DNA from 3 places in the Xenorhabdus santafensis genome. Region 2 is predicted to be linked to each of the others. Evidence: riboswitches for the same ligand, from Rfam matches in the RefSeq annotation. Region 2 holds a riboswitch; each other region holds the start of a gene.
What was found. A riboswitch is a leader RNA that binds a small molecule or an ion and turns the genes downstream of it on or off. The one in region 2 is predicted to bind thiamine pyrophosphate.
Positions count from the first base shown of each region.

Region 1: it holds a riboswitch for thiamine pyrophosphate, as region 2 does, so the genes downstream of both, thiC (phosphomethylpyrimidine synthase ThiC) here and thiB (thiamine ABC transporter substrate binding subunit) in region 2, are expected to answer to the same signal.
Region 3: it holds a riboswitch for thiamine pyrophosphate, as region 2 does, so the genes downstream of both, thiD (bifunctional hydroxymethylpyrimidine kinase/phosphomethylpyrimidine kinase) here and thiB (thiamine ABC transporter substrate binding subunit) in region 2, are expected to answer to the same signal.

Region 1 is NZ_VCDN01000023.1:45,504-49,395, reverse strand. It holds gene cspG (cold shock protein CspG) at 50-262, opposite strand; gene FE392_RS07345 (class I SAM-dependent DNA methyltransferase) at 890-1,609, opposite strand; TPP riboswitch at 2,192-2,316, shown strand; gene thiC (phosphomethylpyrimidine synthase ThiC) at 2,501-3,892, shown strand, end outside.
Region 2 is NZ_VCDN01000021.1:125,489-129,380, forward strand. It holds gene thiQ (thiamine ABC transporter ATP-binding protein ThiQ) at 1-61, opposite strand, end outside; gene thiP (thiamine/thiamine pyrophosphate ABC transporter permease ThiP) at 54-1,658, opposite strand; gene thiB (thiamine ABC transporter substrate binding subunit) at 1,634-2,647, opposite strand; TPP riboswitch at 2,738-2,842, opposite strand; gene rppH (RNA pyrophosphohydrolase) at 2,959-3,492, shown strand; gene ptsP (phosphoenolpyruvate--protein phosphotransferase) at 3,502-3,892, shown strand, end outside.
Region 3 is NZ_VCDN01000036.1:25,998-29,889, reverse strand. It holds gene fbaB (class I fructose-bisphosphate aldolase) at 146-1,195, shown strand; gene thiD (bifunctional hydroxymethylpyrimidine kinase/phosphomethylpyrimidine kinase) at 1,392-2,192, opposite strand; TPP riboswitch at 2,237-2,329, opposite strand; gene cspE (transcription antiterminator/RNA stability regulator CspE) at 2,454-2,663, opposite strand; gene FE392_RS09685 (amino acid permease) at 3,343-3,892, opposite strand, start outside.

The DNA of each region.
Region 1 (3,892 bases), on a different contig from region 2:
GGCCAGAAGCCATCTTCGTTATCGCAGAGGAAGGGATTCAGGGGAAGCTTTATGCAGGCACAACGTTTGCTGCTGCTGGGCCTTTGGCGCCTTCCTCAATGGTGAACTCGACCTTCTGGCCTTCATCCAAAGTGCGATATTCGTTGCTCTGAATAGCGGAGAAGTGTACAAACACATCTTTGCTTCCATCAGCAGGAGAGATAAAACCAAAACCTTTATCTGCATTAAACCATTTTACTAAACCAGTCATTTTATTAGACATTTGATATTTCCTTTGATTGAACCTTCATAGGCGAACATGGCCTGTTTTACAGAAACTACTTAGCGCTTAATGGAGGTACTCAAAAAGGGGGGTATATCTAGGATAACGCCTGAAATGAGAACTGCTTTAATAAACTGCTTTGTATGAGGTCTGTCTTTCAAACCGACGCCGCTATTAACGCATGAGCTCGAATATTAAGCAAGCTATATTTTAACTATCTAATAAAATTTATTATGAGCCACATGCTCAACACTCATCCCCGGAGCATAGATAACAGTGTGCCCGAAGTGAATGAGTACAACCAACAAAGAGGCAACTTAAAAGGCGAAAGATGTAAACTTCTAATGGTTCTGACAGGATGATTACTGCCATTACCGCTGCTGCTACAGAACCAAATGCTCCCAACCATTTTGAACATGGCTTTTACGGGAATACCTTTAAGATAATAGAGATACGTTGCCATCACAGCTAGCAATAGCCCGAAAATATATCGGTTGGCCCTCAATTTATTTAAATTCATGAATTCCATTTTAACATTATCTTCGAAATGAGTTACATGGAATTCCTGACTGGCATTTCAATCACAAGTTAGGAATCCCATTAGCCAGATATTCCGATATAAAACATCTAGCATTTTGTTGCTTTGAACATGACGAAAGGTGGGTAATTTTTTTCATTACCGGCACCCTTATTAAGGCTACTATCACAATATTCAAAAATCTCAATATTCTTGAATCCTGCTTCATTCAATATCGTATAATACGTGTCTTTATGCCAATGTGTGTCTGAAATCTCAAAAATACCCCCATCAGGAATATCTAAATAAACAGGCTTGATTTCTCCATCACTGTACTTCTTATTTGGGTCACCATTCATAAACGAACTGAATTTAATCCCTGTTGAGTCTGGATTGGTATCTAATATATAAAAAATGCCATTATTTTTTAATGTCCTATAAATTTCCTTGGCAATTTTTAATAATGAAGATTTTTCACTATTAACAATAAAAACATAACAACATATTGCTGCATCGAAAACACCATCATTGAAATCCAGAGCCCCGCTTCTAATTTGGTGATAATAACTATTACCACGATTGATGTGACTGGAGGCCTTATTCACCATAGTTTGTGAAATATCAACACCTGTCACTGTTTTTATACCTTTAGCAACTAACAGACGTGATACTTTCCCTCCACCACAGCCGTAATCAAGAACTGATATATCCAGCCCCAAGCTCTCTTTAATGTTTTCAATTAATGGTGTGTATCCAAGCTGTTTCTCTAAGTAATCATCATATTGATCAAATAAATTTGAAACGTCGTCTTTCATCCAGTCAGTATTCATTTATCATCTCACATTAATATATATGTTTAATAATCACTAAAAAGGGGACGACTCTCTATATCCAACATCGATTTTTCTCACTAGCAAAATGAATTGCAATAATATTTTTCAATATATGCACCAATAATTTATTCATTCATCGTCTGTCTTTGAAATCATGCCCACCTAATTACGTCACCATTTTATATACTCGTCGTACTTCAAGATGCATTTATGTTCTCCCCGTGTTGCGAGGGAGAACATAAACTGCTTTCTGCAATTTGAAGTTAATTGCGTATATATCACCGGAATCAGATAACACGATGTTGAATGATTACGATGGCGATTTTGAAATACTTCAATAAAAATAACGCTATGCATCAGGTAACTCATTCGAAGAATAATTTGAAAAACTCTCTGCCGACAAAATATGATATTGGTATTTTTACTGCCTGAATAGACGATAACCTCAACCTCGCTTTCGTTTATTGATTTTAAAACAGCAAGTTGGGCACGATATTAAAGGGAATCAGACAAAAACTCCCAAAAGTCCTCGATTTTTAATGCAAGATTTATGTCGAAGAAATGGCTATACTCCGAGGTGTTTTCTTGTCGGAGTGCCTAGCGTTCAGTGTATATCACAATGAACACGGGCTGAGACCGTTTATTCGGGATCCGCAGAACCTGATCGGGCTAATACCCGCGAAGGGAACAAGAGTAATCACCCCGCTGCCAGTATCATGTACATCTACACTCAGTACAAATACTCATCAGCATCAAGCATTACTCCCTGCGAGCTCCAGACAAGCAATTTTCTCAACTCACCAAAGTCAGGAATTTGCTATGTCTAATGCTATTAATAAAAACCGTACTACCTCTACAACCAATTCTACCTCCACCCAAAACAGTGCTATCTCCACCGCAGGTGTCATCCCTGCAACAGATCTTTCTCCCAAGGCTCACCCTGCCCGGACTCGTAAAGCCCAACGGGATGCCGCACAGGAATTTATCAATTCGATTCAGGGTGTGGCATTTCCCAATTCACGACGCATTTATCTGGAAGGGTCGCGCAAGGACATTCAGGTTCCAATGCGTGAAATCCAGCTTTCACCAACATTCATCGGCGGCACAAAAGAACATCCTCAATTTGAGGAAAATGAATCTGTGCCTGTTTATGACACTTCCGGCCCTTATGGTGATCTTGAATCCATACTGGATGTACAAACGGGCTTGCAGAAGCTCCGCCAGACATGGATTGACGAGCGCAATGATACCGAACCGGTTTCCACCCTCAGTTCCGACTTCACCCAACAACGCCTTGCGGATGCCGGGTTGGATCACCTGCGCTTCCACCATCGCCCGCATCCGTTGAAAGCCAAGCAAGGCAAGTGCGTTACTCAATTGCATTATGCACGCCAAGGCATCATTACGCCGGAAATGGAATTTATCGCCCTGCGTGAAAATATGGGCCGTGAACGCATCCGTGGTGAAGTCCTGCTCCAGCAACATCCGGGTCAAAATTTTGGCGCCAATTTACCGGAAAACATCACGCCAGAGTTTGTCCGCCAAGAAGTTGCCGCCGGCCGTGCCATTATTCCCGCCAACATTAACCACCCCGAATCCGAGCCCATGATTATCGGCCGTAATTTTCTGGTGAAAGTGAATGCCAATATCGGTAACTCCTCCGTTACATCCTCCATCGAAGAAGAAGTTGAAAAACTGATTTGGTCTACCCGCTGGGGCGCAGATACTGTTATGGACCTCTCCACCGGACGCTACATCCACGAAACCCGTGAATGGATACTGCGCAACAGCCCGGTGCCCATCGGCACTGTCCCGATTTACCAGGCTCTGGAAAAAGTCAACGGCGTAGCAGAAAACCTGACATGGGAAATGTTCCGCGACACATTGCTGGAACAGGCTGAACAAGGGGTGGACTATTTCACCATTCATGCCGGTGTACTGCTGCGTTATGTTCCGATGACAGCCAAGCGTCTGACCGGGATTGTTTCCCGTGGCGGTTCCATCATGGCGAAATGGTGTCTCTCCCATCATCAGGAAAATTTCCTCTACACTCACTTCCGCGAAATCTGTGAAATTTGTGCTGCATATGATGTTTCCCTTTCCTTGGGAGATGGTCTGCGTCCGGGCTCCATTCAGGATGCCAACGATGAAGCGCAGTTTTCTGAACTGCATACGCTCGGTGAACTGACCAAAGTCGCTTGGGAATACGATGTTCAGGTTATGATTGAAGGGCCGGGACATATTCCGATGCAATTAATCCGCCGCAATATGACTGAAGAA
Region 2 (3,892 bases):
CCACATCAAACTGCATGGCAAGGTGCTCATAATGGTATGAGACATTTTCAAGTTTAATCATGGTGTCGGCCCGGTAAACGTTCAATGAGGGTAAACAGAATAAAACACAGGAGAAGCAGCAGAAATGCGGTTACTGCACCATCCTGACTACGATATGCCCCAATTTGTTGATAAAGGTAATAAGGTAAAGTGCGGAAATCTTCGTTGCCAAATAAAGCGACTACACCAAAATCCCCAATTGATAACACACTGGCGAAAGCCAGCGCCTGAGCCAATGGAATTTTCAGCGCCTTAAGTTCTATCCAGCGTAGGCGATGAATTCCCTGAATATTGAGAGAGTGGCAGAGCGGGTTGTAACGTTCTGCCAGATCACGCATGGGGTTTTCCAATACTTTGAGGGCGTAGGGGATCGCCATCAACGCATTGGTCAGAATAATCAACCCATAGGGGGACTGAGGAATACCGACGGTTGTATTCAACAAAAGGAAAAAACCGGTGGCAAGGACAATTCCTGGCATAGCCAGGATCAGCAATCCGCTGATTTCCATCGTTTGTGCCCAACGGAGAGCATGACGCAGGCGCAATTCCCGGCTGCTCCACAGCAGCATCATGGTCAGGATGACGCACACTAACCCCGCACCAAGCGCAATAATGATGGACGTTGTCAGAGCCTGCCATAAAGCCGGCTGGCGCAAAACCATGAAAAGACCGCTATTCAATCCATCGGAAATAACGGCAAATAGGGGAGGGAGTAAAAGCAATAGAGCCAGGCAAATCAGTAGACCATCAGAAAGTTTTTGTAGCCATGAATCTTGTGGATTGCGCCATTGTTGTTGGTGACCATAACCCACAGACAGCGCGCCTTTAATTTTTTGGCTAAGAAGAACCAAGCCGAGGCAACAAAAGAGCTGTATCAGGGCAAGCAGGGCTGCATGACCAAGATCGTAGTCGTAACTGAGAGCCTGATAAATGGCCAGTTCGATGGTAGTTGCTGCCGGGCCGCCACCTAACGTAAGAACGGTGGCAAAACTGGCAAAGCACAACATAAAAATCAGGGCGCCCGTTGGCAGAATTTGGCGGCGCAGATAAGGCCATTCTACAAAACGAAAATGCTGCCATTCGCTCATGCCAAGCTGAGCCGCGAGCTGGCGTTGTTCAATGGCAATACTTTCCAGTGCTTGCAGCAACAGGCGCGTTGCCATCGGCATATTGAAGAATATGTGAGCCAGTAGAATCCCTTGTAAACCGTAAGGCGTAAAACGATATTCAAGACCCAGCCAGCCCGAAACTGTTGCCAGCCAGCCTGTTTGACCATAAACGGTAAGAATGCCAAACAGTGCAACTAAAACGGGAAGGATTAGCGTCATGGCGCATAGGCGCAGAAACAGCATTTTCCCCGGAAAATTGCGGCGGTAGAGCGCCCTTGCAAGGAAAATGGCAGGGAACACTGATAATACAGCAGATAAGAATGCTTGCCAGAAAGTGAAGCGAATCACATGCCAGAGGTAGCTATCGTGCAAAAACTCCAGCAAATCGCTGTCCGGCGCATTGAGCCACAGAGCGCCAAATGCTGACAAGGCAACGGTAGTCAGCAGGCCGGAGGCTATAACCCCCGGCAATAGCCAACCTGTAATTAACGGCTTACTGAACTTTGCCATGTACGGATCCATTTTGTACGATTTTTTGCCACTTCATCCGCATTGAATAGCAGTGATTTTTCAGGAACAGGAAGTTGTTTGAAAACATCAGGCAAAGGAATATCAATCACGGGATACATCCATTGAGTGGTCGGAATAACTTGCTGAAATGCCGGTGAAATCATGAATTTCATGAACTTCTGTGCCAATTCAGGGTGTTTGCTTGAAGCTAATTGTGCTGCTACTTCTATTTGTAAATAGTGGCCTTCATTAAATATGGCTGCCGCATAATTATCTTTTTTCTCTGACATGATGTGATAGCCCGGAGATGTGGTATAGCTCAGCACCATATCACCTTCACCTTTCAGGAACAGACCATAGGATTCACTCCAGCCTTTGCTGACGGTCAGTGTCTTTTTGGCAACTTTTTGCCATTCTTTTGAAACTTTTTCTCCGTAAAGTTTTTGCATCCACAGTAGCAGCCCCAAGCCCGGGGTACTGGTGCGAGGGTCTTGGTAAATAATCTTCAAATTCTGGTGCCCATTGACGAGTTCATCCATACTTTTGGGCGGATGAGGTAAAGTATTCTTGTTGTAAATAAAGGCAAAATAACCGTAATCGTAGGGGATAAATGTGGTGTTTTTCCATGCGATAGGTAATTTCAGTTTTGACGTATCAACATGGCTTGGCGTGAATAATCCGGTTTGCTGAGCGGCCTGAAGCAGGTTGTTATCCAGCCCCAGTATGATATCTGCCGGCGTTTTCTTGCCTTCCATTCGCAAGCGGTTCAGCAGGGATACCCCATCTTCCAGAGCAACAAGTTTCAGCTCACAATGACATTCTGCTTCGAATGCCTTTTTGATGGCAGGCCCTGGCCCCCATTCAGAGGCAAACGAATCATAAGTATAAACTGTCAGTGTGGGCTTTACTTGGGCTTCCTGGGCAAAAACACTGGCAGAGATAGATAGTGTACTGATGGCAATTAAGCGGGAAAATAATTTCTTAAACACTTTGCTCTCCTGTCGTTACTAACATTCGTTATTAGTCGATTGGCAAAGGATTTGAGAAGGTGCTAAATGAAATATATTTAATTAATTATCAATTATTAGCGTCCCAAATCCCTACACCGGTACTAGCCGGTTCAGGTTCGACGGGTTTATTCTCAGCTGCATGATTTTACTATAGCCGCACCCCGTTGAGATGGGGGTATTGTAGAGACTTAGGTTACGCCTGCAAAGTCTAATCATAGAGGTTTACCGCTTGAGATGAGTGTGAAACAATTAGCTATCTTTTCAAATTTGTTTTATCGAGAGGTAGTCTGGTGATCGATGATGATGGCTACCGCCCGAATGTAGGAATTGTAATTTGTAATCGCCAAGGGCAAGTTTTATGGGCTCGCCGTTATGGGCAGCATTCCTGGCAGTTTCCTCAGGGGGGTATCAATCCAGGGGAATCACCAGAACAAGCGATGTATCGCGAGTTATTCGAAGAAGTTGGTTTAAGTCGCAAAGATGTTCGGGTTCTTGCCTCAACCCGGAATTGGTTGCGTTACAAATTACCCAAGCGTTTGGTGCGTTGGGATACAAAGCCTGTTTGTATTGGGCAAAAGCAACGTTGGTTTTTATTACAGTTGCAGTGTAATGAAGCAGATATTAATGTGCAGCGCAGCAATACACCTGAGTTCGATGGCTGGCGTTGGGTTAGCTATTGGTATCCTGTCCGGCAGGTGGTTTCTTTTAAACGGGATGTGTATCGCCGTGTGATGAAAGAATTCTCTTCCATTGTAATGCCAATGCAGGAGCCCGCTTCACAACAATATTATCCACCCTATTTACATCGTCGTAGAAGAAGTTAGGTAACAGTTATGCTCATGCGCTTACGGGAAATTGTTGAAAAGGTTGCGATGACAGCCAATTTATCTGAAGCGCTTGAGCTGCTGGTCAATGAAACCTGCCAGGCCATGCACACTGATGTTTGTTCTATTTATCTGGCAGATCATCAGCGACAGTGTTATTACCTGATGGCAACCAAGGGGTTAAGGAAACCCAAAGAGCGGGTAATTAGCTTGGCCTTTGATGAAGGCGTAGTGGGTGAAGTCGGGCGCCTGTCTGAATTAATCAACCTCGCCGATATTCGTGACCATCCCAGTTTCAAATATATTCCTCAAGTACGGGAAGAGAGCCTGCGGGCTTTTTTAGGTGTCCCGATTATTTATCGCCGGCAGTTGCAAGGCATATTAGTTGTCCAGCAACATG
Region 3 (3,892 bases), on a different contig from region 2:
GTGCAGCCAGCAAAGGAGCAACTTGAAAGATGGCGGGGATATCACAAACTGAAGCGATCCACCGCGGCTTACCTCTCTACTCACCTTGTGATTCATGCCAATATCAACAACAATCAATAGCGCCTTTTGCAAACTGGAGTTAATCATGACTGATATTGCTAAGTTGTTAGGAAAAGACGCAGAAAGTTTGTTGCAACACCAATGCAGTACCATTCCACGTGAAAACCTCTATCTTCCAGGCACCGATTTTGTTGATAGAGTAATGATCGACAATAATCGCCCCAATACTGTCCTGCGTTCCATGCAAACCTTGCTGAATCATGGCCGTCTGGCAGGAACCGGTTATCTCTCAATTTTGCCGGTAGATCAGGGTGTCGAGCACTCTGCCAGCGCATCATTTGCCGCCAATCCCCTTTATTTCGATCCGAAAAATATCGTGGAACTGGCCATCGAGGCAGGTTGTAACTGTGTTGCTTCAACTTATGGGGTACTGGCGTCAGTTTCTCGTCGTTATGCCCATAAGATCCCGTTTTTGGTGAAGCTCAATCACAATGAAACGTTGACCTATCCCGCCCAGTATGACCAAACATTGTACGCCAGTGTTGAGCAAGCATTTGATATGGGTGCTGTTGCTGTTGGAGCAACTATCTATTATGGCTCACCTGAATCACGCCGCCAGATAGAAGAAATTTCAGCCGCTTTCGAACGTGCTCATGAGTTGGGTATGGTTACCGTATTGTGGGCATATCTGCGCAATTCAGCATTCAAGAAAGATGGCGTCGATTACCACACCAGTGCTGATTTAACAGGCCAGGCAAATCATCTGGCAGCAACGATAGGTGCCGATATTGTTAAGCAGAAAATGGCAGAAACCAATGGTGGTTTTACTGCCATCGGGTTTGGGCACACTGATAAGCGTGTTTACAGCAATCTGACCACTGAGCATCCTATTGATTTGGTCCGCTATCAACTTGCTAACTGCTATATGGGGCGCGCTGGGTTAATTAATTCTGGTGGTGCTTCCGGAGACAATGATTTGAGTGATTCCGTCCGTACTGCGGTTATCAATAAGCGTGCCGGAGGCATGGGCTTGATCCTTGGCCGCAAGGCGTTCAAGAAATCGATGAAAGAAGGTATCGAGTTAATTAACTCGGTTCAGGATGTTTACCTCGATAAAAAAGTTACTATCGCCTAAATCGCCTATTCAAATGATTTGAGCCATCGTATTTCAATGTGGGGATACAGGCTGTATCCCCCATTATTCGATAACGGCGCCATTATCTTAATTCATTGCCCACCTCAGTTATCGCTATCTTACTTATCGCCCCTCAGCTTCACCTAAAGCCGTCCATTTTCTTCACTTCGCTTTTATTACTGTTCATCCTTGTTACTTACCACCATTGATGAAAATGATGCACAGGCCCAATTCCCTGCCCGACTTCCAGCGTGTCCGCCTGTACCAACGCGTTTTGCAAATATGTTTTTGCTGCAGGTAATGTACTCTGCCAATCAGAATAATGTGGACGTAAAGCAGCAAGAGCCGCCGATAATGTACAACCTGTGCCGTGCGTATGACGAGTATTCACTCTGGGTACAGTGAAGCGCCACTCTCCTTCCGCAGTAAAAAGCCAATCAGGGCTTTCTTCATTGATTAAATGCCCGCCTTTCAATAAGACTGCCGGGCATCCCAGAGAGAGTAATGCCCGCCCCTGTCGCAGCATTTCGTCTTCTTTCTCTGCGAGATTGCATCTTAATATCGCGGCGGCTTCCGGTAAGTTTGGCGTGATTAAAGAGACAGATGGCAATAATTTTTCAACCATAACTGCAATCGCTTCCGGTGATAACAAGTGGTCGCCACTTTTTGCCACCATGACGGTATCCAATACAATGTGGGGGACAGAATAACGATTCAATGATTCAGCAACTACCGCAATATTGGCAGAATTGGATAACATACCAATTTTGGCACTGTCTATCCTGACATCTGACAACACAGAATCTAGCTGGGCAGCAACAAAGAGAGGGTCAATATCATAAACTGATTGCACTCCCATTGTGTTTTGGGCAACCAATGCAGTTATAACAGAGGTTCCATAAGCACCAAGTGCAGAGAAAGTTTTTAAATCAGCTTGGATACCGGCACCACCGCTGGGATCTGTTCCTGCGATAGTCAGTGAGTTAATTCTCATGATGGTGACTCCTATTCACCAGCAAAAGAAAAGCGGGTATCAAAATCAGGGGGATACCATGACTTCCCTACGCTGGCATTATCCAGATCAGGTAATACGGGTACTTCTCAGTCCAATCAAGAACGCCCCGAGTCAAAATAAAAATCACTCTATTAGTATCCCAATAGAGTGATATTTGCAATATGTTATCGTCAAATAATAAAACCAAGTTGACGATAAGTATATTTGGTCAGTAATTAAATACCAGCCAAAATAAATTTATTACTATAAAGCTGTAACGTTTGCAGCAGCAGGACCTTTAGGGCCATCCTGAATTTCAAACTCAACTTGCTGGCCTTCGGATAATGTTTTAAAACCATCTTTCATAATCGCAGAAAAATGTACAAATACATCTTTGCTGCCATCAGCTGGAGTAATAAAACCAAAACCTTTAGACTCGTTGAACCACTTCACAGTACCAGTGATTTTTGCCATTTCAAAAATTTCCTTTGAATCACTTTAATCGCCGATTGGCATAAATATAAACAAACCAGTATTCGTTGCTGTTATTTATTAACAGAACAGTACTTCGTTTACCCATGTGTTTTATCACATACTCTTTATATAATCGCAAGCCATTTTTTTCAGGTGCTGGAGCCAACGCACAAATTTGAAAATGCTAATCTCTATTCTAATTTAAAATTACTCAAAAACTTTTAAGTTATATAACAATATGAATTAATGTAAAAATAAAATTTTAACCTCAAGAAACAAATTTAATTAGTTTAATATGAAACTCTGTTTATTACGCCAGTTATGGAGTAACGCAGCGTGTTGTAAACTCTCAGAAACTTCTTTTTCAATGCTAAATTAAGGCTGATTTAACGTAAGCCTTACTCGCATGTAATATAATCGCTCTGTGCCTGACCGGATTAATTTTTGTTGAGCTTTTATTAAATATTATTCAGTTATAATTAAATTGAATAATATATTTATATCACAGAGGTTTTATTTACTCGCAATCAGATAGTATTTTAATCATTGTCAATGATTAAAATGTGGCAAACAAAACTAAAGCAATACAACAACAGCCGCGTACTTTTAGATTTATACTACAGCAATACAAAAATAATCAGCCGGGTATAATGCCCGGCTGAAAAATATTTTCAATGAATTAATTCTTTTGCTTATACTCTTTTTTCGATTTCGCTACCTGATAGCCCACCCATAATAGGGCAATCCAGAATGGCATCAAAATAACTGAAATGCGAATTGGTGGCATCATAAAAATAATGATGAGGATAAATGCAAGGAATAGCAGGCATAAATAGTTGCCAAATGGATACCACAATGCCTGGAACTTGGTTGTGACGCCTTCTTTGTTCTTAGCCTGACGGAACTTCAAATGAGCAAGGCAAATCATAATCCAGTTGATGACCAACGTTGTTACCACCAACGCCATCAATAATTCAAATGCCTTGCCGGGCATAATATAGTTAAGCAATACTCCAATTGATGTTGCCAGTGCTGATAACCCAATGGATAAAACAGGCACACTGCGTTTATTAACTTTTGTCAGAAAGTGTGGAGCATTACCTTGCTTAGCCAAGCCATAAAGCATTCTGCTATTACAATACACTCCACTGTTATATACAGACAGTGCCGCAGTAACTACCACTACATTCAATACATTGGCTACCCAAAAACTGTCCAGATTATGGAAG